Regions from separate parts of the Actinotalea sp. JY-7876 genome, predicted to be linked through region 1. Evidence: predicted binding sites of a transcription regulator. Region 1 holds the regulator's gene; each other region holds the start of a gene.
What was found. The regulator HrcA, encoded in region 1, represses chaperone genes, less so after heat shock. The targets are predictions, from matches to a motif close to TTNGCACTCGNNNNNNNCGAGTGCNAA.

Region 1 (7,464 bases):
CAGGCCGCCGTCGGCTCGCGCGTCATCGCGCGCGAGACCGTGCGCGCGATCCGCAAGGACGTCCTGGCCAAGTGCTACGGCGGCGACATCAGCCGCAAGCGCAAGCTCCTCGAGAAGCAGAAGGAGGGCAAGAAGCGCATGAAGACGATCGGTCGGGTCGAGGTGCCGCAGGAGGCCTTCATCGCCGCGCTCTCGACGGAGTCCGGCGGCAAGGATGCCAAGGAGAAGGCACGCAAGTGACCCCCCGGCGGGTCGGCTCGTGAGCCCCGCGCTTCCCGAGGGGGCCGCACCACCGCCGGACGGGACCTTCCCCGACTGGCTCCGGCCCTCGACCGGCGCTGGCCCGCGCGGGTTCGGCGTCTACCTCCACGTGCCGTTCTGCACCGTGCGGTGCGGCTACTGCGACTTCAACACCTACACGGCGGCGGAGCTGCTCGCGGAGGCCGGTGGGCGCAGCGCGGGCCATGAGCGCTACGCCGAGACGGTCGCGCGCGAGGTCGACCTCGCCGCCCGCACCCTGGACGCCGTCGGGCGGACGCCGCGCGAGGTGGCGACCGTCTTCCTCGGCGGGGGCACGCCGACCGTGCTGCCGGCCGGCGACCTGGTGGCGATGGTGGACCGGCTGCGGGGCACCTGGGGGCTCGCGGCCGGCGCCGAGGTCACGACCGAGGCGAACCCGGACTCCGTCACCCCCGACTCGCTCGCGGAGCTCGCCGCGGGCGGGTTCACGCGCGTCTCGTTCGGCATGCAGTCGGCCGTGCCGCACGTGCTCGCGACCCTCGAGCGGACGCACGACCCCGACCGGGTGCCGCAGGCCGTCGCGTGGGCGCGCGAGGCCGGCCTCGCCGTCTCGCTCGACCTCATCTACGGCACGCCGGGGGAGAGCCTCGCCGACTGGCGGCGCTCGCTGGACGCCGTGGTCGCGTGCGACGTCGACCACGTGTCCGCGTACGCGCTCACGGTCGAGCAGGGCACGCGGATGGCCGTCCAGGTGCGGCGCGGGCTCATCCCGGCGCCCGACCTCGACGACCAGGCCGCGAAGTACGAGCTGGCCGACGACGTGCTCGGCGCCGCCGGCCTGCGGTGGTACGAGATCAGCAACTGGGCCCGCGAGCCCGGCGCCGCGTGCCGCCACAACGTCGGCTACTGGCGCGGCGACGACTGGTGGGGCTTCGGACCCGGCGCGCACTCCCACCTCGGCGAGGGCCGCGACGGCCGGGCGCTGCGCTGGTGGAACGTCAAGCACCCGCGCGCCTATGCGGACCGGCTCGGCGCGGGGTTGACGCCCGCGGCGGGCCGCGAGGAGCTCGCACCGCAGGAGGTCCGGCTCGAGCGCGTCATGCTCGGCGTCCGGCTCCGCGGCGGCCTGCCGCTCGCCGACGTCGGCCCCGCGGGCCGAGCGGCGGTGGCGGGCCTGGTCGCCGACGGGCTGCTCGACGCGCGGGCCGCGGGCGCGGGCAGCGCGGTCCTCACGCGCCGGGGGCGGCTCCTGGCCGACACGGTCGTCCGCGACCTCACGGGCTGAGCGTCCCGGGACGACGACGGGGTCGGTGCCCGTGGGCACCGACCCCGTCGGTCAGCGGGCGACCGTCTGCTCAGCGGCCGATCACTTGATGAAGCGGATGTTCACCGGGTAGCGGTACGCCTCGCCCTTGTTCGCGGCGACGCCGGCCATGATCATGAAGACCAGGGCGACGATGAACGCGACGTACAGGATCGAGCCGATCCCGAACGTGATCGCGGTGATGACGGCGAACGCGACGGCGGCGATCGTCAGCGTGATCTGGAAGTTGAGCGCCTCCTTGGACTGCTCCTCCACGAAGCGGCCCCGGTCCTTGTACATCAGCCAGATGACGAGGGGCGCGATGAAGCCGAGGATGATGCCGCCGAGGTGGGCGAACATCGCCCACTGGCGCTGCTCGGCGTCGGACAGCGGGACCTGCCCGGGCGGCGGGTAGCCCGTGCCCGGGTAGGGCGCGTAGCCGCCGGGCTGCTGGTACCCACCGGGCTGCTGCTGGTAGCCACCCGGCTGCTGCTGCTGCTGGTAGCCCGGCTGCTGGTAGCCGGGCGCCTGCTGGGGGCCACCGGGCTGCTGGTACCCGGGCTGCTGGTAGCCGCCGGGCTGGGTGCCGTAGGCGGGCGGGGGCGTGGCGCCCGCGGGCGGGCCGCCGGGCGTGCCCGCGGCACCGGGCGTACCGGGGAACTGGGGCTCGTCGGAGGGATTCGTCGTCATGTCGCTCTCACCAGCTTCGTCGTGTCGGGCTGACCGCAGCTGCCGGCCTCGTGGTCCCGGTCGGCGGTGCCGCCGGGGCCGAGCGGCGGTGCACCGGCTCGGTGCACCGAACACTAGCGAAGGCGCCGCCTCAGGGTGCGGTGACGAAGTCGATCAGCTCCTCCATGCGGCCGAGGAGGCTGGGCTCGAGGTCCCGGTAGTCGCGGACGCTGCGCAGGATGCGCTGCCACCCACGCGCGACGTCGGCCTGGTCGTCGGCCGGCCAGCCGAGCGTGCGCAGGATGCCGCGCTTCCACTCCGTGCCACGGTCGATGACGGGCCAGGCGTCGAGCCCGAGGCGCCCGGGGCGGACGGCCTGCCAGACGTCGACGTACGGGTGGCCGAGCACGAGCAGCGTGCCGGGAGCCGCGGCGCGCATGGCGTCCGCCGCGATGCGCGACTCCTTGCTGCCGGCCACGAGGTGGTCGACGAGCACGCCGAGGCGGCGCCCGGGCCCGGGCGCGAACTCCCGCACGGCGGCGGCGAGGTCGTCGACGCCGTCGAGGAGCTCGACGACGACGCCCTCGAGGCGCAGGTCGTCGCCCCACACCTTCTCGACGAGCTCCGCGTCGTGCTTGCCCTCGACCCAGATGCGGCCGCCGCGCGCCACGCGGGCGCGGGCGCCGTGCACGGCGACGGACCCGGACGCCGTGCGCGTCGGGCGCTGCGGGGCGGGGGCGGTGACGGGGGGCGTGAGCTCGACCGGCTCGCCGTCGACCCAGAAGCCGGGGCCGAGCGGGAAGGTGCGGGTGCGACCTGCGCGGTCCTCCAGGACGACGACGTGCATCCCGCCGGACTTCTCGACGCGCACGACGGCGCCGACCCAGCCGGTCGTGACCTCCTCGACCACGAGCCCGACGTCGGCGGCGAGCGGCCGCGACGAGGGCTTGCGCCGGTGGTGGGGGCTGGTCGGCCCCTGGCCGGGGGTCGGTCCGGCGAGGACGTCGCGTCCGTAGCGGTCCATGGTCCTCCGTCGGCTCGTGGCTCGCGACGGTGGGCGCCGCGCGCGGGTAGGATTGGCACTCGGACCCTGAGAGTGCCACATGCGACGACGCCCGGCCGTGCCGGGCGTGCTGTGGGAGAGGAGGTGTCATGAGCGAGGACCGCAGGCTCGACGTGCTGCGCGCCATCGTCGAGGACTACGTCGAGACCCAGGAGCCGGTCGGCTCCCGCGTGCTCGTCGAGCGGCACAACCTCGGCGTGTCGCCGGCCACGATCCGCAACGACATGGCCGCCCTCGAGGACGCCGGGTACATCGCGCAGCCCCACACCTCGGCGGGCCGGGTGCCGACGGACAAGGGCTACCGCCTCTTCGTCGACCGGCTCTCGACCGTCAAGCCGCTGTCGGCCGCGGAGCGCCGCGCGATCCAGACGCTGCTCGAGGAGGCGGTGGACCTCGACGACGTCGTGGACCGCTCCGTGCGCCTGCTCGCGCAGCTGACCCAGCAGGTCGCCGTCGTGCAGTACCCCTCGCTGCGGCGCTCGGCGCTGCGGCACCTCGAGCTCGTCCCGGTGGGCCACGACCGGCTCCTCGTCGTGATCATCACGGACAACGGGCGCGTCGAGCAGCGCGTGCTGGACCTCGGCGAACCGGTCGCGGAGCGCGTCGTCACCGAGCTGCGCGCGCGGCTCAACGCCACGGTGGCGGGCCGCCGGCTCGTGGACCTCGCGGAGCCGCTCGACCGCATGACCCAGGCGTTCGCCGTCGCCGACCGGCCGATCGTGCTCCGCGTGATCAAGGTCGTCGAGGACACCCTGGCCGAGGCGACGGAGGAGCGCATCGTCATGGCGGGCGCGGCGAACCTCGCGCGCAGCGGCACGGACTTCCCGCACACCATCCGGCCCGTGCTCGAGGCGCTGGAGGAGCAGGTGGTGCTGCTGCGCCTGCTCACCGACATGGCCGAGGACGCCGCGCCCGTGTCGGTGCGGATCGGCAGCGAGAACCAGCACGCCGGACTGGCGGAGACCTCCATCGTCGCCGCGGGGTACGGTGCGGACGGCGATCCGGTCGCGCGCATCGGCTCGCTGGGACCCACGCGCATGGACTACGCGGGCACGATCGCCGCGGTCCGGGCCGTCGCGCGGTACCTGTCCCGGATCCTCGCCCCCTGAGCCCCGGCGCACCGCCTCGGCCCGACCGGCCGCGGCCGCCCCAGACCCGTCCGACCGCCGCCCGACACCGGACCCCCCGGTCCAGAGAGTGACACGTGAGCAGCAACTACTACGAGGTCCTCGGCGTCAGCCGCGACGCGACGCAGGACGAGATCAAGAAGGCGTACCGCCGGCTGGCGCGTGAGCTGCACCCGGACGTCGCGACCGGTGAGGGTGCGGAGGACCGCTTCAAGGACGTCTCGCGCGCCTACGAGGTGCTCTCCAACCCCGAGAAGCGCCAGATGTACGACCGCGGCGTGGACCCGACCGCTCCCGGCGGCGGCGGCGGCGCGAACTTCGGCGCCGGCTTCGGCTTCCAGGACATCTTCGAGACGTTCTTCGGTGCCGCCCAGGGCGCGTCGGCGCAGCGCGGTCCGGTGCCGCGCGCCCGGCGCGGGCAGGACGCGCTGGTCCGCCTCGACATCGACCTCGCCGAGGCCGCCTTCGGCGTCCACCGCGAGGTGCCCGTCGACACCGCGGTCCTGTGCGGCACCTGCCAGGGCTCGTGCTGCCGCCCCGGCACCTCGCCCCGCACCTGCGACGTCTGCGGTGGCCGTGGCGTCGTGCAGCGGGTCGCCCGCTCCTTCCTCGGCCAGGTCATGACCTCGAGCCCGTGCGCGGCCTGCCACGGCTTCGGCACGGTCATCCCCGAGCCGTGCCCGGAGTGCTCGGGCGAGGGGCGCGTCCGCAGCCGCCGCACCCTGTCGGTGGACGTGCCGGCCGGGGTGGACACCGGCACCCGCATCAAGCTCACGGGTCAGGGCGAGGTCGGCCCCGCGGGCGGCCCGCCCGGCGACGTCTACCTCGAGGTGCGCGAGCGCAACCACGAGACGTTCGTGCGCCGCGGCGACGACCTGCACTGCACGCTCGAGATCCCGATGACGGCCGCGGCGCTCGGGACGGTGGTCGAGCTCGAGACGCTCGACGGCCCCCGCGAGATCGACATCCGGCCGGGCACGCAGCCGGGCGACGTCGTCGTCGAGCGGGGCCTGGGGATCGGCCACCTGCACGTGGGAGGCCGCGGCGACCTCAACGTCCACGTCGACGTGCAGGTGCCCACGACGCTGGACGACGAGCAGGCCGAGCTCCTGCGCCGGCTGGCGGAGCTGCGCGGCGAGGCCCGTCCGGCGTCCCGCGTCGCCCCCGCCCACCCCGGCGTCTTCTCCAAGCTGCGCGACAAGCTCGCGGGCCGCTGACGTGAGCGTCCGGTGAGCGCCCCGGTCTTCCTCGCGGAGCCGGGGCAGCTGTCCGGTGCCGCACCGGGCGGCGCGTACGTCCTGCAGGGCGGCGAGGCGCGGCACGCCGGGGTCGTGCAACGTCGCCGCGCGGGCGAGCGTGTCGACGTCGCCGACGGCGCCGGCGTGCGGCTGCGGTGCGAGATCGCCGCGGTCGAGCCGGGTCGCCTCACGCTCACGGTGGTCGACGTCGTCGTGGAGCCGCAGGCCTCGCCCCGCCTCGTCCTGGTGCAGGCGCTCGCCAAGGGCGACCGCGACGAGCTCGCGATCGAGGCGGCGACCGAGGTCGGCGTGGACGAGGTCGTCCCCTGGCAGGCCGCCCGCTCGATCGTGGTGTGGCGCGGCGAGCGCGCCGCGAAGAGCCGCGCGAAGTGGCGCGCCACGGTGCGCGAGGCGACCAAGCAGTCCCGCCGGGCGCACGTGCCGGCCGTCGCCGAGCCCGTGGACACCGCGGGGCTCGCTGCACGCGCCGCCGCCGTCGTCGCGGCGGGCGGCGTCGCGCTCGTCCTGCACGAGGAGGCGAGCGTCCCGCTCACCGAGGTGCCGCTGCCCGACGGCGGTCCGGGCGGTGCCGCCGGGGCGGAGGTGCTCGTCGTCGTCGGCCCGGAGGGCGGCATCTCGGCCGAGGAGGTCGAGCGCCTCGAGGCCGCCGGCGCGACCGCGGTGCGGCTCGGGCCGCACGTGCTCCGGACGTCGACGGCGGGGCCGGTCGCCCTCGCCCTCCTCGCCGCACGCACGGGCCGGTGGGGCTGACCCGCGAGCCTGCGGTCACCGTCCGCTAGCCGACGGTGAACGTCACCTCGACGCGGTTGTCGGACGCGCCCGCGCCCTCGGTCTCGGACATCGACGCCTCCCAGACCTGGAGCGTCCACGTGCCCGGGTCGAGGTCCAGCTCGATGCTCCACGGCCCGATCTCGCCGTTGGCCCCGGCCTCGGTCCAGCCCTCGACGACGACGTCCTCGGTGCCCGCGGCCACGACCCGGTAGCTCAACGTCGCCTCGTACGCGGTGCCCTCGCCGGTCGCCGTCACGGGCGAGGTGACCTGCTGGCCGGCGAGCGGTGCCGTGATCGAGTTCGGGCCGTTGACAGCGGGTGCCGCCGCCGGCTCCTCGGTGGGGGCGCTCGTCGCCGCCGGAGAGGTGGTCGCGGACGCGCTCGGTGAGGGGGTCGCCGACGACGAGGCGGTCGGGGACGCGCTCGGTGAGCCGCTCGTGGCGGGCTCCTCGGTGCCGGTCTGGCAGGCCGCCGCGGCGCCGGTGACCAGGCCGGTCACGGCGAGGGCCAGCGCGGTGCGCCGGAGCGCCGTCGTGCGTCGTACCGCGACTCCAGACGCGGCGGGCGATGCGGTCGAGCGGGTCACGTGGGCTCCGTCCGTCGGGTGGGTGCCATGGTGGCAGGCGCCGCCGCCAGCGCGCGCCAGGCGCCGCGGCTAGCCTGTCGGCATGTCGCGCTCACCCAGCACCCCGGCGCCCGGTCGCGCCGACGACTGCCTGTTCTGCCGCATCGTCGCGGGGGAGGTCCCGGCCACCGTCGTCGCCTCCGACGAGCACGCCGTGGCGTTCCGCGACCTGGACCCGCAGGCCCCCGTGCACGTGCTGGTCGTCCCGCGCGAGCACCACCCCGACGTCGTGCGCCTCGCGGCGGCGTCACCGGAGCTGCTCGCGGCGGTGGTGCGCCTCGCCGAGGAGGTGGCCGAGGCCGAGGCGGGCGGGCAGTTCCGCCTCGTCTTCAACACCGGCCCGCACGCCGGCCAGTCGGTGTACCACGTGCACGGCCACGTGCTCGGCGGGACGCAGCTCGGGTGGT
Region 2 (7,464 bases), 1.6 Mb from region 1:
GGAACATCCTGCGGTGCTCGTGATCCAGCCGGGACCCTGCTGCGGGGCTCAGCGCTCCACCGGCGTGAGCTCGGGCCGCTTGGGCCGCCGTGCGTCACCGCTGGACCGGCGCCGCAGGCGTCGCGTCGCCCACGGGTAGGCGTGCTCGCGGAACCACTCCGCGTCCTGCTGGACGCGCGCCGCGAGCGGCACGGGCGGCAGCGGCGTGAGCGGGTCGTCCCAGGCGGCGTCGTCGGGCTCGAGCCCCAGGCCGACCAGGGCCGCCTGCGCGACGCGCCGGTGCCCCTCGGTCGTGAGGTGGATCCGGTCCGGCGCCCACATGCGCCAGTCGCGAAGCGAGCGCATCCCCCACACGTCCGCCACGTAGGCGCCGTGCTTGCGTGCGATCGACCAGATGTGCGCGTTGTAGACGCCCGCACGCCACCGCGTGCGCCGGACGACCGGGCTGTCCTTGGCGTCCATGCCGGTCGCGAGCAGCACGTCGACGCCGGCCGCCCGCAGCCGCGCGACGGCCGCCTCGAGGCGTTCCGCGAGCACGTCGGGGTCCGCCGCCGGCCGGAGCATGTCGTTGCCCCCGCCGACGACGCTCACGAGGTCCGGACGCAGCTCGAGGGCGGCCGGCACCTGCTCGCGCAGGATCGGCTCCAGGAGGCGACCCCGCACGGCGAGGTTGGCGTACTGCACCGGGGCGTCGCCCTGCCCGATGCCGGCGCGCTCGGCCAGGTGCGCGGCCAGCAGGTCCGCCCAGCCCCGGCACACGAGCGTGGGGTCGACGGCGGTGGTGGTGGTCGGCGGGGCACCCCCGGGGACGTCCCACAGGCCCTCGGTGAACGAGTCGCCCAGCGCCACGTAGCGGCGCCACGGCGCGGTGCGGCCCGGCGGTGCGGTCGGCTGCTCGTCGTCGCCGTGCGGCGTCCGGGTGAATTCCACGCCTCCCAGTGTGCGCCGATGCGACACAGACGCCCAATCCGGGCGCGGAGCCGGAAGGGGGGCTGGACCGCCGGCGTGTGATGGGTCACTCTTGGCTCGTCAGCGACAAGGGCAAACCCACCGCGAGGTGGGGACGCAAAGCCACGGGACCCCTCGGGTCAGCCGGGCCACCGAACGTGAGGTCCACCATGAGCAGCACGCTTCCCGTGCGATCCGGCTCCACTCCTCTGTGCCACGACGCCGCGCGCGTCCCCCTCGGCCTCGGCCTACCCGCCTCCTGAGCACGTTCTCAGGACGCTTCCCGCACGCCCCCGGGCGTGCGACCGCCGGCAGGACGTCGGCGCAGGGGATCACCGGACGGATCCGGTGACGTGGACCACCAGGAGGGTGGAGATGGATCGACGGACGAGGAAGGCGGCATCGGTCGCACTCGTGGCGCTCGCCCTGGTGGGCGTGCGGACGGCGTCCGCGGCCGGGGTCGACCTGGGGGGTCAGCAGGTCCTGGTGGGGGAGGACGGGGTGCAGGGGTGCAGCTCGTCGCAGATCGAGGTCCGGTACGACGTCGCCTACGACGCCGCACTGCAGGGATACGGCGTGAGCGGGGCCCGGCTGTCGGGGCTGGACACCGCTTGCGAGGGACACGACGTGGTCGTGACCCTCAGCGGGCCCGGGGGGGTCGCGCTGGCCGAGCTGTCCGCAGTGATCGGTGCGTCGGAGACGACGGTCCCGGTGCCGGCGAACGTGCCGGTGCCGGCTGAGGAGCTCACGGGGGTGAGCGTCGTCCTCAGCTAGTTCGCGGTCGCAGGACCGCGGCGCCCGACGTGGCGCCGTCCCCTGGGGAGGGGGCGGCGCCGGTCGGTCGGGTCTGCTGGTCGGGGGACCAGCGCACGGGAGGCGCGCCCTGCTCGGCGAGCAGCGCGTCGACGCGGGAGAACGGCCGGGAGCCGAAGAAGCCCCGGGACGCCGAGAGCGGGCTGGGGTGCGCGCTCTCGACCACGGGGACGCCCCCGAGCAGCGGGCGGACCTGCTGCGCGTCGCGGCCCCACAGGAGGGCGACGAGCGGCCCGCCCCGTTCCACGAGCGCCGTGACGGCGCGGTCGGTGACGTCCTGCCACCCGAGGTGCCGGTGCGAGCCCGGTGCGCCGGTGCCCACGGTGAGGACCCGGTTGAGGAGCAGGACGCCCTCCTGCTCCCAGTCGCTGAGGTCGCCGTCGGGCCCGCGCACGACGCCGACGTCGTCCGCGAGCTCGCGGTGGATGTTCTGCAGCGAGCGGGGCAGCGGGCGCACCCCGGGCGCCACCGAGAAGGACAGGCCGACGGCGTGCCCGGGCGTCGGGTACGGGTCCTGGCCGATGACGAGCACGCGGACGTCCGCCATGGGCCGCGCGAACGCGCGCAGGACGGCGTCGGGGGCCGGGAGCCAGGCCCGGCCGGCCGCGGACTCCGCGCGCAGCGCGTCGCCGATCTCGCGCAGCCGCAGCTCGACCGGTGCGAGGGCCGCGGCCCAGTCCGGGGCCATGAGCGCGTCGAGGGGCTGACGGATCACGCGGCGACCCTAGCCGCCGCCGCGCTCCCTTACTCGATCACCGCGCGGGGGTCATCCCGACGCGCCGGGACGAATGACACGCGTGTCATTCCGCGTCTACGATGAGCCGACGCCCGGGGACGGGCGACGACGCCGCTTCACCCTGGAGGACCCATGGACGCGATGGCCACCGCGCGCGACGCGGACCGCACGGACGCCCGGGTCCACGCCGCCGAGCTCTCCGAGCGCGACCAGCAGATCCTCGCCTTCGAGCGCCAGTGGTGGAAGTACGCCGGGGCCAAGGAGCAGGCGGTCAAGGAGCTCTTCGACATGTCCGCGACGCGGTACTACCAGGTGCTCAATGCGCTCATCGACTCGCCCGCGGCGCTGGCCCAGGACCCCATGCTGATCAAGCGCCTGCGCCGGATGCGCGCGTCCCGCCAGCGGGCCCGCACCGCGCGTCGTCTGGGTGTCGACGCCTGAGAGGCGGGGCGCCCGCTAGCCTGTCCGCCGTGAAGGCCGGCGACTACCCCTACCCCGCGGACGAGTTCGACGCCGCGGATGCCCGGGGCGGCCCACGAGGCGTTCACCGCGCACCGCGCTCGCGCCGCCGCCGTCTGCTGCCCTTCCTGGTCGTCCTCGTCGTCTTCCCCCTCCTCGCCTACGGCGCGGTCACGTGGCTCTCCGACTGGCAGGGGCTGGGCTCCGGGGGGACGCCCGCGGAGGGGACGTCCACCGAGGCCGACGAGGGGACCACCGAGGAGGAGCCGGTCGAGGAGGACGCCGGCGAGGCCGAGGTGCCCGTCGAGCCGGAGACGGAGGAGCCGGTCGAGACGACCCCGCCCCCGCCCCCGGTCGACCTCGCCACACCCGTCGAGGTGTTCAACGCCACGTCCCGCTCCGGCCTCGCGGGCGGTGCGGCCGAGCGTGTGGAGGAGGCCGGCTTCACGGCCGTGAGTGCCGGCAACTGGCAGGGCGACGACCTCGAGGCGTCGACCGTGTACTACGCGACGCCCGACCAGGTCACGACGGCGGAGCTCGTCGCGCAGACCCTCGGCATCACCGCCGTGCAGGAGTCCGCGGAGCAGGCGCCCGAAGGCGTCGTCGTCGTGCTCGCCGCCGACTACGAGGACTGAGCCGACCGCGTCGTGCGACGCAGGCGGCCGCCCGGGCCGCCGCCTGCGGTCGCCGCGACCGCCCCGAGCGGTGAGGATGCGGGGGACGGGACGGACGGACGACGGGAGCGTGCATGACGCGGGCGCTGGACGTCGTCGTCGTGGGCTCCGGACCCAACGGCCTCGCCGCCGCGGTGACGCTCGCGCGGGCGGGGCTCGAGGTCGTCGTGCTCGAGGCCCAGCCGCACCCGGGCGGGGGCGCCCGCACGGCGGACCTCGGCCTGTGGCCGGGCGTCGTCCACGACACGTGCAGCGCCGTCCACCCCATGGCCGTCGCCTCGCCGTTCTTCCGGCGGTTCGACCTGGCGGCCCGCGGCGTCGAGCTGGTGGCGCCCGAGGTGTCGTACGCCCAGCCGCTGGCCCAGGGGGCCGGGATCGCCTACCGCGACCTCGACCGCACCGCGCGGGAGCTCGGCGTCGACGGCGGCGCGTGGCTCGAGACCTTCGGGCCGCTCGTCGCGCACGCCGAGGCCCTCGTCGGTTTCCTCCTGGGCGACCGCCGCCACCTCCCGCGCGACCTGGTGACCGCGGTGCGCTTCGGTCTGCGGGCGTTCGAGCAGGGCGTGGCCCCGCTCTGGGACCGCCGGTTCCGTGAGGAGACGGCGCCCGCGCTGCTCACCGGCATCGCGTCGCACGCGATCACGCCCCTGCCCTCGATCGCGGGGGCCGGCACGGCCCTGCTGCTGGGCACGCTCGCGCACGCCGTCGGCTGGACCGTGCCGCTCGGGGGCACGCAGGCCATCACCGACGCGCTCGTGGCGGACCTGCGCGCGCACGGGGGCGAGATCCGCACGGGTCACCTCGTGCGCACGCAGCGCGACCTGCCACCCGCGCGCGCTGTCGTCTTCGACACCTCGCCCTCGGCGGTCGCCGCGGTCATGGGCGCCCGCCTGAGCCGTGGGACCGCGCGCGGCTACCAGGCGTACCGGCACGGGAACGCCGCGGCCAAGGTCGACTTCGTCCTCTCGGGTCCGGTGCCGTGGGCCGACCCCCGCGTGGGCCGGGCCGGGACGGTGCACGTCGGCGGCACGCGCGCCGAGATGGCCGCCGCGGAGCACGCCCTGACGCAGGGCCGGCACGCCGAGCCGCCCATGGTGCTCGCGAGCGACCCGTCGGTGGGCGACCCGGGCCGCGCGACCGCCGACGGGCACCGCCCGCTGTGGACGTACGCGCACGTCCCGGCCGGGTCGCGCGCGGACGTGACCGAGGCCGTCACCGCGCGCATCGAGCAGTACGCGCCCGGCTTCCGCGACGTCGTCGTCGCCTCGCGGTGCACCCCCGCGGCGCGGATCGAGCTGGGCAACGCGAACTACGTCGGCGGCGACATCGCGGGTGGTGCGATCACCCTGCCGCGGATGCTCGTCGGGCCCGTCCTGAGCCCGGACCCCTTCGTCGCGGCCGACGGCGTCTACCTGTGCTCCGCTGCCGTGCCGCCGGGGCCCGGGGTCCACGGCATGGGCGGCTGGCACGCCGCGCGGCGCGTCCTCGCGCGCAGCTTCGGCATCGAGCGCCCGCCCGGCCTCGCGCCCTGAGGCGCGGCGGCGGCGGCGCCACGGCGCTTGCACTCGCCGGGTGAGAGTGCCAATAATGAGTTAGCACTCTCGACCCGAGAGTGACAGAAGACCCTGGGCCGAGGTGAGGTCCGGGCCCCCGACGGGATGTGACCGCGGGCGGCCCGAGCCGTCCGTCGCGGGCGCCGGCGCCCAGGACACCGCCAACACCGGAGGACCATCCGTATGGCCAAGATCATTGCCTTCGACGAGGAGGCCCGCCGCGGCATGGAGCGGGGCATGAACGCCCTCGCCGACGCCGTCAAGGTCACGCTCGGCCCGAAGGGCCGCAACGTCGTGCTCGAGAAGAAGTGGGGCGCCCCCACGATCACCAACGACGGTGTCTCGATCGCCAAGGAGATCGAGCTCGAGGAGCCCCTCGAGAAGATCGGCGCCGAGCTCGTCAAGGAGGTCGCCAAGAAGACGGACGACGTCGCGGGCGACGGCACCACCACCGCCACCGTGCTCGCCCAGGCCCTCGTCAAGGAGGGTCTGCGGAACGTCGCCGCCGGCGCCAACCCGATCGCGCTCAAGCGCGGCATCGAGAAGGCCGTCGACGCCGTCACGGCGCAGCTGCTCTCGGCCGCCAAGGAGGTCGAGACCAAGGAGGAGATCGCCGCGACCGCGGGCATCTCCGCCGGCGACCCGGCCATCGGCGAGCTCATCGCCGAGGCGATGGACAAGGTCGGCAAGGAGGGCGTGATCACGGTCGAGGAGTCCAGCGCCCTCGGCCTGGAGCTCGAGCTCACGGAGGGCATGCGCTTCGACAAGGGCTTCCTGTCGGCGTACTTCGTGACCGACGCGGAGCGCCAGGAGGCCGTCCTCGAGGACGCCTACGTGCTGCTCGTCGAGTCCAAGATCTCGAACGTCAAGGACCTGCTGCCGCTGCTGGAGAAGGTCATCCAGTCCGGCAAGCCGCTCTTCATCGTCGCCGAGGACATCGAGGGCGAGGCCCTGGCCACGCTCGTCGTGAACAAGATCCGCGGCACGTTCCGCTCCGTCGCCGTCAAGGCGCCGGGCTTCGGGGACCGTCGCAAGGCGATGCTGCAGGACATGGCGACCCTCACGGGTGGCCAGGTCATCTCCGAGACCGTGGGCCTCAAGCTCGAGAACGCGGGCCTGGAGCTGCTCGGCCAGGCGCGCAAGGTCGTCGTCACCAAGGACGAGACCACGATCGTCGAGGGCCTCGGCGACGCCGACCAGATCGCCGGTCGCGTCGCGCAGATCCGCGCCGAGATCGAGAACTCGGACTCGGACTACGACCGCGAGAAGCTCCAGGAGCGCCTCGCGAAGCTCGCCGGCGGCGTCGCCGTCATCAAGGCGGGCGCGGCCACCGAGGTCGAGCTCAAGGAGCGCAAGCACCGCATCGAGGACGCCGTCCGCAACGCGAAGGCTGCCGTCGAGGAGGGCATCGTCGCCGGTGGTGGCGTCGCCCTCATCCAGGCCGGCAAGGCTGCCTTCGAGCAGGCCGACATCCTCGCGCTCGTGGGTGACGAGGCGACCGGTGCGCGGATCGTGCAGCTCGCGATCGACGCCCCGCTGAAGCAGATCGCCATCAACGCCGGCCTCGAGGGCGGCGTCGTGGCGGAGAAGGTCCGCAACCTCCCGGCGGGTCAGGGCCTCAACGCCGCGACCGGCGTGTACGAGGACCTGCTGGCCGCGGGCGTCAACGACCCGGTCAAGGTCACGCGCTCGGCGCTGCAGAACGCCGCGTCGATCGCCGCCCTGTTCCTCACCACCGAGGCCGTCGTGGCCGACAAGCCGGAGAAGCACTCCGCTCCTTCCGGTGGCGACGGTGGCGGCATGGGCGGCATGGACTTCTGACCTTCCCGGTCGGGGTCCGAGCCGCGCGCTCGCACTGACGACGGCGGGTGTCCCTTCGGGGGCACCCGCCGTTCGCGTTCCCGGGGGGTGCCTGCGGCACCGTCACGCGGTGCGCTCGCGGGGCGAAGGTCGCGGGGCGCTCACGGGGCGCTCACGGGCACGGTCGCGCGCGCGGACCCGCAGGCCCGAGGCGCGCAGGCGCCGCACGAGCTCCCGGCTGTCGACGAGCCGCGCGCCGTGGCCGACGAGGTCGGCGTAGCGCTCGGCGGGCACGTCGTAGTGGTCGAGGTCGAAGGCGCGCCGCGGGATGCCCGCACGGTCGGCGAAGGCGTGGAGCTCGGCGAGGGACGCGTCGCTCACGAGGTGGCCCCACACGGTGCCGTGCCGCGGCCACAGCGGCGGGTCCAGGAGCACGGCCATGCCCCGATCCAACACCGCGGCCACCGCCCTGTCCGGCCAC
Region 3 (7,464 bases), 680 kb from region 1:
CGGGTTGGTGCGCCAGTAGAAGGCGAAGTCCGCCTCGCCCGCGAGGATCCGTCCGTACGCCGCGCCGGACCACAGCCGGTCGCTCGTCGCCGCCCCGGGCCCGAGCGCCGCGATGCCCGCCTCGACGCGCGCGAGCACGCCGTCGGGCAGCTCCGCGGGACCGCGCGGCAGGAACTTCGTCGCCGCGGCGCCGCGCAGGGCGTGGAGGTCGGCGTCGGCCGCGGTGAGGCGCCGGCCGTCGAGCCAGGTGCCGCCGCCCCGCACCGCCACGTACGTGCGTCCCTGCTCGGGCAGGCAGATCCAGCCGGCGACGGACTCCCCGCCGGCGACGAGGGCCACCATCACGGCGTAGTCGGGCGCGCCGTCGACGAACGCCTGCGTCCCGTCGATGGGGTCGAGCACCCAGACGCGGTCCGCGTCCGCGACGACGTCGAGCAGGGCGGGGTCCGCCGCGACGGCCTCCTCCCCGACCACCGGCACGCCGGGCGTCAGCCGGGTGAGTCCCTCGGCGAGTGCCACCTCGGCCGCGACGTCGACGACCGTCACGAGGTCGCCGGGGCCCTTCTCGCTGACGTCGCCCCTGGCGAGGTCCCGGAAGCGGGGCCGCACGACCGTGCGGGCGACCTCCTCGACAAGGGCGGTGACGGCCTCGACCGGGATGCCGGCGAGCGGGTCGGTGCGGGATCCGGTCGCCGTCATCGGGACGAGTAGTTGGGGGCCTCGGAGATCATCTGGACGTCGTGCGGGTGCGACTCCTTGAGCCCCGCGGGCGTGATCCGGACGAACCGACCGCGGGCCTGGAGCTCGGGCACCGTGCGGGCGCCGACGTAGAACATCGACTGGTGCAGCCCGCCGACGAGCTGGTGCGCGACCGCGGCGAGCGGGCCCCGGTACGGCACCTGGCCCTCGATGCCCTCGGTGATGATCTCGTCGTCGGACAGGTCGCCCTGGAAGTAGCGGTCCTTGGAGTACGAGCGCCGGTCGCCCCGCGACTGCATCGCGCCGAGCGACGCCATGCCGCGGTACCGCTTGAACTGCTTGCCGTTGACGAACACGAGGTCGCCGGGGCTCTCGTCGCAGCCCGCGAGGAGGCCGCCCAGCATGACGGTGTCCGCGCCGGCGACGAGCGCCTTGGCGATGTCGCCGGAGTACTGCAGGCCCCCGTCGCCGATCACCGGGACCCCCGCGGGCTTGCACGCCTGGGCCGCCTCGTAGATCGCGGTGACCTGCGGCACGCCGACGCCGGCGACCACGCGTGTGGTGCAGATCGAGCCCGGCCCGACGCCGACCTTGACGGCGTCCACGCCCGCGTCGACGAGCGCCTGCGCGCCGGCCCGCGTCGCGATGTTGCCGCCGATCACCTGGACGTGGCGGGTGCCCGGGTCGGACTTGATGCGGCGCACCATGTCGAGCATGAGGCGCGCGTGGCCGTTCGCGGTGTCGACGACGAGCACGTCCACGCCGGCCTCGACGAGCGCGGTGACGCGGTCCCAGGCGTCGCCGAAGAACCCGACCGCCGCGCCGACCACGAGCCGGCCCTCGCCGTCCTTGGTGGCCAGCGGGTACTGCTCGGACTTCACGAAGTCCTTGACGGTGATGAGGCCCTGGAGCGCGCCGTCCTCGTCGACCAGGGGCAGCTTCTCGACCTTGTGCTTGGCCAGGAGCGCCGCCGCGTCCGCGCGCGAGATGCCGACCGGGCCGGTGACCAGCGGCATCGGCGTCATCACCTCGCGCACGCGCAGCGTCGTGAAGTCGCCGGGCGCCACGAAGCGCAGGTCGCGGTTGGTGATGATGCCGAGCAGGCGCTGCTGCTCGTCGACGACCGGGAGGCCGCTGACGCGGTACTTGCCGCACAGGGCGTCGAGCTCGGCGAGCGTGGCCTCCGGGCCGACCGTCACGGGGTCCGTCACCATGCCGGACTCGGAGCGCTTGACGAGGTCCACCTGGTGCGCCTGGTCCGCGATGGACAGGTTGCGGTGGAGCACGCCCACGCCGCCCTGCCGCGCCATGGCGATCGCCATGCGCGCCTCGGTCACGGTGTCCATGGCGGCGGAGACGAGCGGGACGGCGACGCTGAGCTCGCGCGTCAGCCGCGAGGTCGTGTCGACCTCGCTCGGGATCACGTCCGTCTCGCCGGGCAGCAGGAGGACGTCGTCGTACGTCAGGCCGATGAAGCCGAAGGGGTCCGGGTGCGCTGGCGAGGTCTCCGTGTCCACCTCTCGATGGTAGGCGCCGCGCCGCGCGGCCGGGGCGGGCGTCCACGCACCGTCGGCCCGGGTCGGGCCGGGCTCAGCGGATGAGGCCCCGGCGCAGGCCGATGGCGACCGCCTGCGCACGGTCGGACGCGCCGAGCTTGCGGAAGAGCCGGCGCGCGTGGGTCTTGACGGTGTCCTCGGACAGGAAGAGCTCCCCGCCGATCTGCGCGTTGGACCGGCCGTGGCTCATGCCCGCCAGCACCTCGAGCTCGCGCTTCGTGAGCTCGACGGCGGGGCCGGGGGCGGCGTCGCCGTCGGCACGCGGCGCGGGCGCCTGCTCCGTGCGCTGCGCGTGCCCGGCCTGCTGGGGCACGTGGGCCGATGTGAGGCTGTGGGCGGCGACGGCGACGAGCTCGCTGCGGTCCACGTCGGGCGCGAGGTAGCCGCGGGCGCCGAGCGCGATCGCCCGGTCGAGGGTGATCTCGTCGCCCGGGACGGCGAGCATGATGACGACGGGCGTGGCCCCGACGGCGCGCAGGCGCCGCATGGCCTCGATCGGACCGGCACCGGGCAGGTGTGCGTCCAGCAGCACGAGGGCGGGCGACGAGCGCCGCGCCAGGGCGACGAGCTCCTCCGCGGTGGCCGCGCCGCGGGCGGGCGCGAGCGCCGGCACCCCGTGGGCTGCGGAGACGATCCGGTCGCGCACGGCGGACGAGCCGTGGCACACGACGATGCCTGCCATCGTCCTCCTTCCGGTCCGCGTGCGGCACCCGAGGGGCCGTGGCGACGGTGCGACGGCGAGGTGCCGCGCCAGGACCTCATCGACCGGCGGGGGCCCGGACGTTAGCCCTGCGCCCGGGTGAACCGTTCAGCCGACGACCGCGAGCACCTCGTGGAGCGCGCCGGTCAGGGTGCGCACCCGGTGCACCGGCACCCCCGTCGACGGCTCGAAGGCGGCGGCGCCCTCGCGCTGCACGAAGATCGGGAGCCCGGGACGCGCGGCGTCGACCGCACGGACGAGGCGGTCCGCGCGCTCGGCCGCCTCGTCGTCCGGCCCCACGTGCAGCAGGACCGCCGCGGGCGCCAGGCGCTCCACGGCCGTCGCCATCGCAGCCTCCCCGCCGGCGGACAGCACGCGCGCCCGCACCCCGCTGGCCTGCAGCGCCGTGGCCAGGCAGTGCGCGAGCAGGTCGGCCCCGCCGGCGGTCGGCACCACCAGGACCGCCGGCCGCGGACGGTCCGGCGTGCCGGTCGCGCCGGAGGCCGAGCCCTGCCGGGCGGTCGCGACGGCGGCCCGGCTGCGGAGCTCGGCGAAGGCCGCCGCCTCCAGCACGGGCGCCGCGCTCTCGCCGGGACGCTCGAGGACGGCGCGCTCGGCGAGCAGCTGGAGCGCCGGCGCCACGAGCTCGGACCACCAGGCGATGACGTCCCGGGCGTGCACCCGCGCGAGCATCCACCGCACGGCGGCGTTGTCGAAGTGGCCGGCCGCGGCGACCAGGCCGGCGGGGTCGGGCGCCATCGGGACCGCGTCGGAGTAGGCGTCGAGGACCTCGGCGGTCGTGGGGCCGGTCGGCGCGGTCGCCGGGGCCTCGTCGCTCTCCAGGGCCGCGCGTGCCGCCTCCGAGGGCGCGACGCCCTCCAGCGTGAGGCGGCGCATGACGAGCAGCCGCGACAGGTCGTGCGCGGAGTACCTGCGGTGCGCCCCGGCCATGTGCTCCGAGGGTCCGAGGCCGTAGCGGCGGTCCCACGTGCGCAGCGTCGCGGGGGCCACGCCGAGGCGGCGGGCGACGGCGGCCACGGTGAGCGAGGGCCCTGACGCGGCCGTCCCCTGCTCCTGGCTCGGCTCGCCCTGGGGACCGGTCATGACGCCAGCACCTCCGCCCGTGTCCTCGTCGCGACGGTTCGCGTCATGACCATGACGCGATTGTGCCCAACTCCTGACACGGTACGCCACCCGGCCCGCCGGACCGGCGGGACCGAACGCGTCGCGCCCCCCGGGAATCGCTCCACCGGCGCACCGGCCTGCGCGGTCTTGCCGCAGGCGCGCCCCGCCGCCGAACAAGTTCGACCAAGGGGGTTGACCAACTTCTGACGCGGTTCTAGGTTGGGCGCATCGCCGACGCGATGACCGCCACTGGGTCTGTGCCCGCAGCGGCTCAACCCGAGAACTACTGGAGGACCCGATGACGGAGATCTCGCGCCTGCCCGGCCCGGTCATGGACCTGTGGGAGTGGCAGTACGAGGGCAAGTGCCGCGACGCGGACCCGACCCTCTTCTTCCACCCCGAGGGCGAGCGAGGTTCCGCACGGCGCCGCCGCGCCGAGGCCGCCAAGGCCGTGTGCGCCACGTGCCCCGTGATGCAGACGTGCCGCGAGCACTCGCTGGCCGTCCGCGAGCCGTACGGCGTGTGGGGCGGGCTCTCCGAGGAGGAGCGCGCCGCCGTGCTCGCGAACCGGCTCCGCAAGGCCGGCTGAGCGTTCCCGGCCGGTCCGAGCCGTCGTCGGCGTACGGCTCGGCACCGGCAGGCAGACACACGACGAAGCCCCGCACCAGCTGGTGCGGGGCTTCGTCGTGCGTGCTGCGCGCGCGGTGATCAGCGCGCGGCCGACGTCACTTGACGACGACGGCCAGGATGTCGCGAGCCGAGAGGATGAGGTACTCCTCGCCCGAGTACTTGACCTCGGTGCCGCCGTACTTGCTGTAGATCACGGTGTCGCCGACAGCGACGTCCAGCGGCACGCGCTGGCCGTTGTCGTCGACGCGGCCCGGACCCACCGCGAGGACCTCGCCCTCCTGGGGCTTCTCCTTCGCGGTGTCCGGGATGACCAGACCGGAGGCCGTCGTCTGCTCTGCCTCGAGCGTACGGACGACGACGCGGTCCTCGAGCGGCTTGATGGAGACCGACACAGCGGACCTCCCCTTCGCATTCGTGGGAACGGATCGGTTCATGGCCGCGGGCCCCAGGGCTGCCCGTCGTCGCGGGTGCCGGACAACCCCTCAGGTCCCGGTGCGGCTGGCACCCTCCGAGGAGGACTGCCAAGGGGAATCTATGCGCGGCGTTAGCACTCGGTCAACACGAGTGCCAACGCGGGTCGGCCGACGCGGCCGCGGGGCGGGCGGCGTGCCAGGATCGGCGACGTGGACGAACGCTCGCTCTCGCTGCTGCTCAGCCCGGACGGGTGGGCGCTGCTCGGCGCGCTGCCCCCGTACGACGAGCGGCTGGCCATGGTCCTGTCCGAGCGGCTCGCCAAGGAGGGCGTCGACCCCGTGCTGGTGGCCGCCGCGCTGACCCAGTCGCGGCTGCGTGCGAAGGGCCGGGAGAAGTTCGGCGACTTCGCGGCCGGCATGCTCTTCACGCCCGCGGGCCTCGAGCAGGCGACGCGGCTGACCGTCGGCGCCCGCCACGCCCAGCGGTTCACGTCGGCCGGGTGCACCCGGGTCGCCGACCTGACGTGCGGCATCGGCGGCGACGCGATGGCGTTCTCCGCGCTCGGCCTGGGCGTGCTGGCGGCCGAGGTCGACGAGCTCACCGCCGCCGTGGCCACGGTGAACCTGCGCCACTTCCCCGAGGCCGAGGTCAGGCACGTCGACGGGCTCACGCTCGACCTCGCGCCCGGCGGCGCGGACGGGGTCGACGGGGTGTTCGCGGACCCGGCGCGCCGCACGGCCGCCGGCCGCAGGCGTCACGACCCCGCGGCCTACACGCCGCCGCTCGACGACGTCCTGGAGCTGCGGCGCCGCGCGCCCGCCCTGGGCGTGAAGGTCGGTCCCGCGATCCCGCACACGGCCGTCCCCGACGACGCGGAGGCGCAGTGGGTCTCGGTCGACGGCGACGTCGTCGAGGCCGGTCTGTGGTTCGGCCCGCTCGCCCCGGACGGCCCCGGCCGCACGGCGCTCGTCCTGCGCGGGGAGTCCGCCGCGACGCTCCGGGCGCCGGCCGACGGCGTCCCGGGGGCCGACGTCGGGCCGCCGGGCGCGTACCTCTACGAGCCCGACGGCGCCGTGATCCGCTCCGGCCTCGTCTCTCTGGTCGCGGAGGGGGTGCGCGGGCGCCTGCTCGACCCCACCATTGCCTACGTGACCTCGGACCACCTGGCCCCGGCCTCCCCCACCGACTCGCCCGACGTGCGCGCACTGAGCACCGCGTACCGCGTGCTCGACGTCATGCCGTTCGGGCTCAAGCGGCTGCGCACGGCCCTGCGCGAGCGCGGCGTCGGGCGCCTGACCATCAAGAAGCGGGGCACCGCCGTGGTGCCCGAGCAGCTGCGCAAGCAGCTCGACCTCAAGGGCGACGCCGAGGCCACGATCGTGCTGACCCGCGTGAACGGGTCGCAGCAGGTGCTCCTCGTGGAGCCGGTCTGATGGAGATCCCGTTCGCCCGGTCCGAGCGGTCGACCCTCGGGGTCGAGTGGGAGCTCGCGCTGGTGGACGCGGACTCGGGCGACCTGCGCCAGGTGGCGCAGACGGTGCTCGACGCGGTGGCGCCGCCCGACGGCGGCGAGCACCCGACGATCCGCCAGGAGCTGCTGCTCAACACCGTCGAGATCGCCACGCGCGTGTGCCGGACCGTCGCCGAGGCCGGCCGTGACCTCGAGGCGAGCATCGAGGAGATCCGCGCCGTGACGGACCCGCTGCGGGTCGAGCTCATGTGCGCGGGCACGCACCCGTTCGCGCGCTGGGCCCAGCAGAAGGTCACCGACAAGCAGCGCTACGCGACCCTCATCGACCGGACGCAGTGGTGGGGCCGCCAGATGCTCATCTACGGCGTCCACGTGCACGTGGGCATCGAGGACCGCGACAAGGTCCTGCCGATCCTGCGCGCGGTGCTCACGTACTTCCCGCACCTGCAGTCGCTGTCGGCGTCGTCCCCGTTCTGGGGCGGCAAGGACACGGGCTACGCGTCCAACCGCGCGCTGATGTTCCAGCAGCTGCCGACGGCGGGCCTGCCGTTCCAGTTCGACCGTTGGGAGCAGCTCGAGGGCTACGCGCACGACATGCTGCACACGGGCGTGATCGACCAGATCGACGAGATCCGGTGGGACGTGCGCCCCTCGCCGCGCTTCGGCACGCTCGAGGTCCGCGTCTGCGACGGCGCCTCGAACCTCGCCGAGGTGATGGCGTTCGCCGCCGTCATCCACTGCCTCGTGGAGCACTTCTCGACGATGCTCGACGAGGGCAAGGAGCTGCCGACCCTGCCGCCCTGGTTCGCGCAGGAGAACAAGTGGCGCTCCGCGCGCTACGGCATGGACGCGATCATCATCCTCGACGC
Region 4 (7,464 bases), 260 kb from region 1:
AGGCCGTGTACATGGCCGTGTAGAGCAGACTGTCGCGCTGGTGAGATGCGAAGGTCTGTCCGCCTGCGTCCGCAACCGTAGCCGGGACGAGCTGTAGGCCCGAGCTCCACGACTCATCGACAAGGCGGTCCACCACGGTGGTGGTCGGCGCCAGCAGCACGGTGCGGGCGACGGCCTCCTCCTGAGCGGGCCACCCGAGGGCCATCAGGTCGTCCAGACCCACCTTCACGACGACGGTCCGTGCCAAGGTCTCCCTGGACTGCCAGGGGTCGAGGAACACCGCCCCAGGGGCAAGCCGGCCGCTCACCTCGACGGTGGTCACACCGAGGTCGACGGTGTCGCCCACGCCGTACAGGGCCACGTCCTCACCGACTACCGCCGAGCCGTCCGGGATCTCAGGCAGACCGAAGGCGTCCTCAAAGTCCCCGAGGACCAGCAGCACCGGGTACGGGAACGTCTCGCGCACGCCATGGTTGAAGCGAACGGTCGTGAACGCGGCGCCACCGTGGCGCAGCTCCTGGTCGAGCAGCTCGGCCAGCTCAGTTGTCGGTTCGAACGGCTCGTCGGTGAGGTAGTGCACCCGGAAGAACGTCGCGCCGCGGCGACCGAGGTCCTCCGCGACGCGTACGTCAGCCACGCTTGAGCCCAGCTCGCTCAGGCCGGTGGCCGTGAGGACGGTGCCAATCGTGACCATCGCAGCGAACAGTGCCGTCCTGCCCCGCACCCGCCACGCATCACGGAGCCCTGCGCTCATCTGAACCCTCACCTGGCAGCCTCCCGCGTGCGGCGGGACCCGATCGCCACGCCGAGCGCGGCAGCGGCCAGTGTCAGGCAGGTGGCGCCGAACCAACCCATCCCGGCCGAGACCACATCGAGGTGACGCCGGCCCAGCAGCAGGGTCAGGGCACTACCCACCAAGGTCCCGGTCGACGTCGTCGCGATGCCGACGGGAGCAAGCAGGCGAAGCAGGGCACCCGTGTGCGCTCCGTGCAGGCGGTGCACGTCCACGCGCGACCGGTGAAAGGTGAACTGGTTGACGACCAGCAGCGCGACGCAAACGAAGGCGCCGGCAAGGAGTATGGCGAAGACTGTCGTGAACGGGTCCGATGCCACCACCTGCGCCAGCGGCGGTCGCTCAATCGGCTCGACCTGGAACCCCGCGTCGGTCAGCGCCGTCACGATCGCCGTCTCCACTCCCTTCGACGCGTCGATGAAATAATCCCCGCTGGGCAAGGGCGCTCCACCGAGGGCGTACAAGTACTGGGTGTCCCTCGGCAGCATCGGGTACCCGGTTGTGCCGATGACCGTCGATCCCGGCGGCAGGAATGTCGCCGTGCCGGAGCGCACGACCTGGCCAGCGGTGTAGGAGCCCTCGACAAGGACTACCCACGGCTTGGTGCTCGCACCGGGCGCCTCGGGCGCCCTGGCCGGCTGAGCGCCCGCCGAGCCCACATCGCGCAGCAGCGGTACCGCACCGGTCGTGTCCATGACGCCCACAGCTGCAGCGCCCATACCCGCAGCAGGTGTCACCACAAGTGTCGCGGACGCATCGCCGATGGCGACCAGCACCTGCCCCGCGGCGTCCGCCTGAACCTCGCGTCCAGCGGACGTGACGCTGTAGCCGACGAAGCTCGCTGGCAGGCCCAGGTGCCCGCGCGCCCACCCGTCGGCGAGCGTCAGTCCGTAAGCCACCGACACCGTCATCAGGACTCCGAGCAGCGCACTGACGCCGGCCAGCAACCCGGTCCACCGTGAACGCACACCGCCTCCTTCGTCGGACGGCGTCCGGCCGGCGGGCGTCACCCCGCCGGGCGGACGCCGGTGCTCAACCCCGCCCGCAAGTGGGGAAGGTCACCAGGCGCCCACGGGACGTAGGTGTGACCGTAGTAGAAGCGGGTCGCGTTTCCCGGCAGCAGGCGAAGGCGACAACCGCGGCGGCGGCGTGCAGCTGTTTGCGCATACGGGTTTCCCTTCCTTCTCTATCCGTCACGGGCGCGCGGATTCGCGCCCCGGCTCCCTCGCCTTGGACGCGGGAATTTCGCTTCGAGCTCCGCGGACTTAGTCGTCGGCCGCCTCGACCAGTGCGGTTCGGATCGCTTCGAGCTCGGTGACGTGCGCAGTGAAGAACGCGTCCTCCAGCTCCGTGCGCACCTCCGCGACTGTCGACGGAAGGTTGGACGCCTCGCGGCATCCGAAGTCCGTCGCGGCGAGCGACCGCTCACGGCTCGCGAACTGCTCCAAGACGCCGGTCGGCGGGGGGCGCCCTGGGCCCATAGCGCGTCGTACTCGGCAGTCAGATCCGCCAAGAGCTGGTCCGGACCGCCGAGTGACTCGAGTCCGGGTTGCCGCCGGCCGGGACCCCTGAACCGCGACGGAGCCGGCCAGCCTGCGGCGGAGTGGGTCGATGCGAAAGGACCCGTAGTCCTCGACCGCCTCAGCACCGACTCCTGGTGGCACAACCGCAGGACCAGCGCCCGCCGCCAGGAGTTCTCCTACGGCTTGCAATCCGTCGACCGCCTCGGGCGCCGAGCCGACCGCGGGGAGCCGTCAGCAGGCGACCCAGGTCGCGCCCCGGTAAGCCCCAAGACCGCGCGGACGTCGACGACGTCGGACGCTTTGACGGCACCCCAGGAGCACGCCAGCGTGCAGTGGCGACGTTCGAGGACCTCGCACTGAACGGGCCGTTCGACGTCGGGGGTGACGCAGGGGTCAGCAGCCCGGCGCAGGAGTGGGTGGAGACCCTGACCCCGAGGAGCGGGCCGGTCCTGCTCGAGGCCGCATGGACGATCGTCGGGCGCCTACCGCCGCACCGGCACGGACCGGTTCGACCGGTGCGTGCGGTCCGCGCGAGGATGTGGGGCCCCGTCCCGGCCGAAGGAGTCCCCCGTGTCCCGCATCCTCGTCACCGGCTCGAGCGACGGCATCGGCCTGGAGACCGTCCGTCAGCTGCTCGCCGCCGGGCACGACGTCGTCGGCCACGCGCGCGACGCCGCGCGTGCGCGTGACCTGCGCGCCGCCCAGCCCGGGGTGAGCGACGTCGTCGTCGGGGACCTGGCCTCGCTCGCCGAGACGCGCGCCCTGGCCGGGGCGGCGACCGCCGCGGGCCCGTTCGACGTGGTGATCCACAACGCGGGCATCGGCGGCGGGGTCAGCGAGCGCACGGTGACCGAGGACGGCCTGGAGCGCATCCTCCAGGTCAACGTGGTCGCCCCGTACCTGCTCACCGCGCTGATGCCCCGTCCCCGCCGGCTCGTCTACCTGACCTCCGGCCTGGAGTCCCAGGGCCGCACGCACCTCGACGACCTGCAGTTCGAGGCGCGCGCGTGGGACGGGATGCAGGCGTACTCGGACTCCAAGCTGCTCGACGTCACGCTCGCGTTCGCCGTCGCGCGCCTGTGGCCCGAGGTGGTCGTCACCGCGGTCGACCCCGGCTGGATCAAGACGAAGCTGGGCGGCCCGGGCGCGTGGGACGAGGTGGACGAGGGCGCCGCGACGCAGGTCTGGCTCGCCACGTCGGACGACGACGCCGCGCGGGTGACCGGCGCGTACCTCAAGCGCCACGAGGTCCAGGTCGCGAACCCCGAGGCCCGCGACACCGCCCTCCAGGATGGCCTGCTCGCCCGGCTCGCCGCGCTCACCGGGGTCGAGCTCCCCCGCTGAGCCGCCTGCGGCACGGACGAGGACGGCACGGACGACGACGGCCCCACCGGTCGTCACCGGTGGGGCCGTCGTGGGAGCGCTGGGGTCCTCAGTCCTCGCTGGTGCGCGGCTGCGGCACGCCGTTGAGCAGCCCGCGGACCTCGGCCTCGCTGTAGCGGCGGTGGCCGCCCAGCGTGCGGATGGCGGAGAGCTTGCCCGCCTTCGCCCAGCGCGTGACCGTCTTGGGGTCGACGCGGAACATGCTCGCGACCTCGGAGGGGGTCAGGAGCGAGTCCGGGGCGTCATTGCGGGTGCCGGAGGGGGATCCCTGAGGGGACATGGTGCAACTCCTTCGTCGTTCGGTGCGTCCGGCCGACCTCGAGGGTCCCGTGACTTTGCGTCCCCACCTCGCGGTGGGTTTGCCCTTGTCGCTGACGGGGACAGGTTCCCACATTCCGGACATCGACGCAAAGCGCGTGTCGGCCGCACCCCATCTTTCACCCGCGTCCAGCCCTCCGGGCCGGCTCAGCTCCCCGCCGAGCCCCCCGACGCCTCGGCGCCCCGCCCCCCGCCGATCGTGGTCGCGGGCGAGCCGTGCTGGACCTCGATCCGGCGCGAGCGCGACTCCTCCGCCACCGGGATGGTCAGGGTCAGGACGCCGTCGGCGTAGGCGGCCTGCACCCGGTCGAGGGCGAGGCCGCGACCCACCGTGAGCTGGCGGACGTACGTGCCCGAGGCCCGCTCCCGCGCGAGCCACTGCACGTCCGCGTCGGTGGGTGCCGTGCGCTCGGCCCGGATGGTGAGCGTGCGGTCCTCGACGTTGACGTCCACCGAGCCCGGGTCGACGCCCGGCAGGTCCACCTGCAGCACGTAGTGGTCGCCCGCGCGGTAGAGGTCGAGCGGCATCGCGGCGGTCTGCGGCGCCTGCGCCGCCTCGCGCACGGAGCCCAGCAGCTGGTCCATCCAGCGCGTCGGGTCGATCGGTTCCAGTCGAGCAGCCATGTGAGTCCTCCCCTCGGACACACCCCGGACCATCCGGGGTCCGACCCGCCCGGGGCGTTCGCTCGCACCGGGCGGCTACCTCCGGTTCTAGCACTCGCCCCCGGGGAGTGCCAGGGGACAGGGACCACTGTCCCGGGGACCTTTGGCACAGCCCGGAGCCGCGACGGGCTCGTACCGTGGGACGTGGATCAAGGGCGATCCGCCCCATCCGCACCAATACCGGGAGAGTCCCGTGGCCGCTCGCTCCGCACCCCGTCCCGCCCCTGAGCCTGACGCTGCGCCCCGCGCCGTGGCGTCCCCGATCGACGCCCTCGTCGCCGGCGCCACCAAGGCGCTCGCGCAGTACGCGTCGTTCACCCAGGCCGACGTCGACCACATCGTGAAGAAGGCGTCGGTCGCCGCGCTGAACCAGCACGGCGAGCTCGCGCGCCACGCGGTCGCCGAGACCCGCCGCGGCGTGTTCGAGGACAAGGCCGTGAAGAACATCTTCGCGTGCGAGCACGTCACCAACTCGATGGCCGAGCTCAAGACGGTCGGCATCGTCTCGCGCGACGACCTCCACGGCATCGTGGAGATCGCCGAGCCCGTGGGCGTCGTCGCCGGCATCACGCCGGTGACCAACCCGACGTCGACGGCGATCTTCAAGGCGCTCGTGGCGCTGAAGACGCGCAACCCGATCATCTTCGCGTTCCACCCCTCCGCGCAGGAGTCCTCCGTCGCGGCGGCCCGCGTGGTGCGCGACGCCGCCGTCGCGGCCGGCGCCCCGGAGCACTGCATCCAGTGGGTCTCCGAGCCGTCGATCGCCGCGACCCACGAGCTCATGAACCACCCCGGCGTGGCGCTGATCCTCGCCACGGGCGGCAACGCGATGGTCAAGGCCGCGTACTCGTGCGGCAAGCCCGCGCTCGGCGTCGGCGCCGGCAACGTGCCCGCCTACATCGAGGCGACGGCCAAGCTCAAGCGCGCCGTCAACGACGTCGTGCTGTCCAAGGCGTTCGACAACGGCATGGTGTGCGCCTCGGAGCAGGCCGTCATCCTCGACGCGGAGATCTACGACGCCGCCATGGCCGAGTTCGACATCCTGCACGCCTACCGCGCCACGCCGGCCGAGAAGGCCATGCTCGAGCGCTTCATCTTCGGCGTCGAGGCGGACTCGGCCAACTGCGGCGGCGCCAAGCTCAACGCCTCCGTCGTCGGGCAGAGCCCGCAGTGGATCGCCCAGCAGGCCGGGTTCACGGTGCCCGAGGAGACCTCGATCATCCTGGCCGAGGTCGGTCAGGTCGGTCCCGCCGAGCCGCTCACGCGCGAGAAGCTCTGCCCGGTCCTGGCGGTCCTGCGCGCCGACTCGCGCGAGCACGGCATCCGCCTCGCCGAGCAGATGGTCGAGTTCGACGGTCTCGGGCACAGCGCCGCGATCCACACCGAGGACAAGGAGCTCTCGGAGGAGTTCGGCAGCCGCGTCAAGGCGATCCGCATCATCTGGAACTCGCCGTCGTCGCTCGGTGGCATCGGCGACATCTACAACGCGTTCATCCCGTCCCTCACGCTCGGCTGCGGCTCGTACGGCGCCAACTCCGTCTCGAACAACGTCTCGGCGGTCAACCTCGTGAACATCAAGCGGATCGGCCGTCGCAACAACAACCTGCAGTGGTTCAAGGTCCCGGCCAAGACGTACTTCGAGCCGAACGCCATCCGCTACCTGGCCGACATGCCGGACGTGCACCGCGTCACCATCGTGACCGACGCGACGATGACCAAGCTCGGGTTCGTGGACAAGGTCCTGGACGTGCTCGGTCGTCGCCCGGAGAAGATCGCGCTGCAGATCCTGGACGACATCGAGCCCGAGCCCAGCATCGCGACGGTCGACCGGGGCGCGGAGGCGATGCGCCACTTCAACCCGGACACGATCATCGCGCTCGGTGGCGGCTCCCCCATGGACGCCGCGAAGGTCATGTGGCTGCGCTACGAGCACCCGGAGATCGTGTTCGCGGACATGCGCGAGAAGTTCTTCGACGTCCGTAAGCGTGCCTTCAAGTTCCCGACGCTGGGCGAGCGCGCCAAGCTCGTCTGCATCCCGACGACGTCGGGCACGGGCGCGGAGGTGACGCCGTTCGCGGTGATCACGGACCAGAAGACGGGCGTCAAGTACCCGCTCGCGGACTACGCGCTCACGCCGACCGTCGCGATCATCGACCCCGCGCTCACGGGCAAGATGCCGGCCTCGCTCGCGGCCGACTCCGGCTTCGACGCGCTGACGCACGCGACGGAGGCGTACGTCTCGGTCTACGCGAACGACTTCACGGACGGCATGGCGCTGCAGGCGATCCGCCTGATCTTCGAGAACCTCGAGGCGTCCGTGACGGGCGGCGAGGCGGCGGTGGTCGCCCGGGAGAAGATGCACAACGCCGGCACGATCGCGGGCATGGCGTTCGGCAACGCCTTCCTGGGCATCGTGCACTCGATGGCGCACACCATCGGCTCCACCTTCCACCTCGTCCACGGCCGGACCAACGCGACGCTCCTGCCGCACGTGATCCGCTACAACGGCACGGTGCCGACCAAGCTCACGAGCTGGCCGAAGTACGAGCACTACGTCGCCCCGGAGCGGTTCCAGGAGATCGCCAAGACGCTGGGGCTGCCGGCCTCGACGCCGGCGGAGGGCGTGGAGTCCTACGCCCGGGCGGTCGAGCGGCTGCGCGACGCGGTCGGCATCCCCTCGTCGTTCGCGGCGCAGGGCGTGTCCGAGCAGGCGTTCATGAGCAAGCTGGACGACCTGGCGATGCGCTCCTACGAGGACCAGTGCGCGCCCGCGAACCCGCGGAT

Region 2: a site for HrcA is predicted at 5,189-5,215, ahead of groL (chaperonin GroEL). Genes of this name have one in related genera too.
Region 3: a site for HrcA is predicted at 5,255-5,281, ahead of groES (co-chaperone GroES). Genes of this name have one in related genera too.
Region 4: a site for HrcA is predicted at 4,729-4,755, ahead of H2O74_RS11385 (Hsp20/alpha crystallin family protein). Genes of this name have one in related genera too.

What each region holds. Positions count from the first base shown of each region.
Region 1 covers NZ_CP059493.1:2,181,186-2,188,649, reverse strand. Annotated here, with positions in the region: gene lepA (translation elongation factor 4) at 1-240, shown strand, start outside; gene hemW (radical SAM family heme chaperone HemW) at 260-1,525, shown strand; gene H2O74_RS16660 (DUF4870 domain-containing protein) at 1,607-2,233, opposite strand; gene H2O74_RS10245 (DUF3097 domain-containing protein) at 2,364-3,236, opposite strand; gene hrcA (heat-inducible transcriptional repressor HrcA) at 3,365-4,384, shown strand; gene dnaJ (molecular chaperone DnaJ) at 4,480-5,619, shown strand; gene H2O74_RS10230 (16S rRNA (uracil(1498)-N(3))-methyltransferase) at 5,632-6,411, shown strand; gene H2O74_RS10225 (Gmad2 immunoglobulin-like domain-containing protein) at 6,437-7,018, opposite strand; gene H2O74_RS10220 (HIT domain-containing protein) at 7,101-7,464, shown strand, end outside.
Region 2 covers NZ_CP059493.1:617,872-625,335, forward strand. Annotated here, with positions in the region: gene H2O74_RS03040 (hypothetical protein) at 1-23, shown strand, start outside; gene H2O74_RS03045 (SGNH/GDSL hydrolase family protein) at 49-930, opposite strand; cyclic di-GMP riboswitch class I at 1,031-1,105, shown strand; gene H2O74_RS03050 (hypothetical protein) at 1,324-1,722, shown strand; gene H2O74_RS03055 (uracil-DNA glycosylase) at 1,715-2,473, opposite strand; gene H2O74_RS03060 (DUF3263 domain-containing protein) at 2,639-2,938, shown strand; gene H2O74_RS03065 (LytR C-terminal domain-containing protein) at 2,968-3,591, shown strand; gene H2O74_RS03070 (NAD(P)/FAD-dependent oxidoreductase) at 3,705-5,162, shown strand; gene groL (chaperonin GroEL) at 5,367-7,004, shown strand; gene H2O74_RS03080 (DUF4031 domain-containing protein) at 7,107-7,424, opposite strand.
Region 3 covers NZ_CP059493.1:2,861,506-2,868,969, forward strand. Annotated here, with positions in the region: gene H2O74_RS13140 (inositol monophosphatase family protein) at 1-699, opposite strand, end outside; gene guaB (IMP dehydrogenase) at 696-2,216, opposite strand; gene H2O74_RS13150 (response regulator transcription factor) at 2,290-2,937, opposite strand; gene H2O74_RS13155 (MerR family transcriptional regulator) at 3,064-4,059, opposite strand; gene H2O74_RS13160 (WhiB family transcriptional regulator) at 4,379-4,669, shown strand; gene groES (co-chaperone GroES) at 4,806-5,102, opposite strand; gene H2O74_RS13170 (SAM-dependent methyltransferase) at 5,334-6,557, shown strand; gene H2O74_RS13175 (glutamate--cysteine ligase) at 6,557-7,464, shown strand, end outside.
Region 4 covers NZ_CP059493.1:2,442,925-2,450,388, forward strand. Annotated here, with positions in the region: gene H2O74_RS11365 (hypothetical protein) at 1-754, opposite strand, end outside; gene H2O74_RS11370 (hypothetical protein) at 763-1,761, opposite strand; gene H2O74_RS11375 (SDR family NAD(P)-dependent oxidoreductase) at 2,887-3,660, shown strand; gene H2O74_RS11380 (BldC family transcriptional regulator) at 3,749-3,979, opposite strand; cyclic di-GMP riboswitch class I at 3,998-4,073, opposite strand; gene H2O74_RS11385 (Hsp20/alpha crystallin family protein) at 4,165-4,641, opposite strand; gene adhE (bifunctional acetaldehyde-CoA/alcohol dehydrogenase) at 4,931-7,464, shown strand, end outside.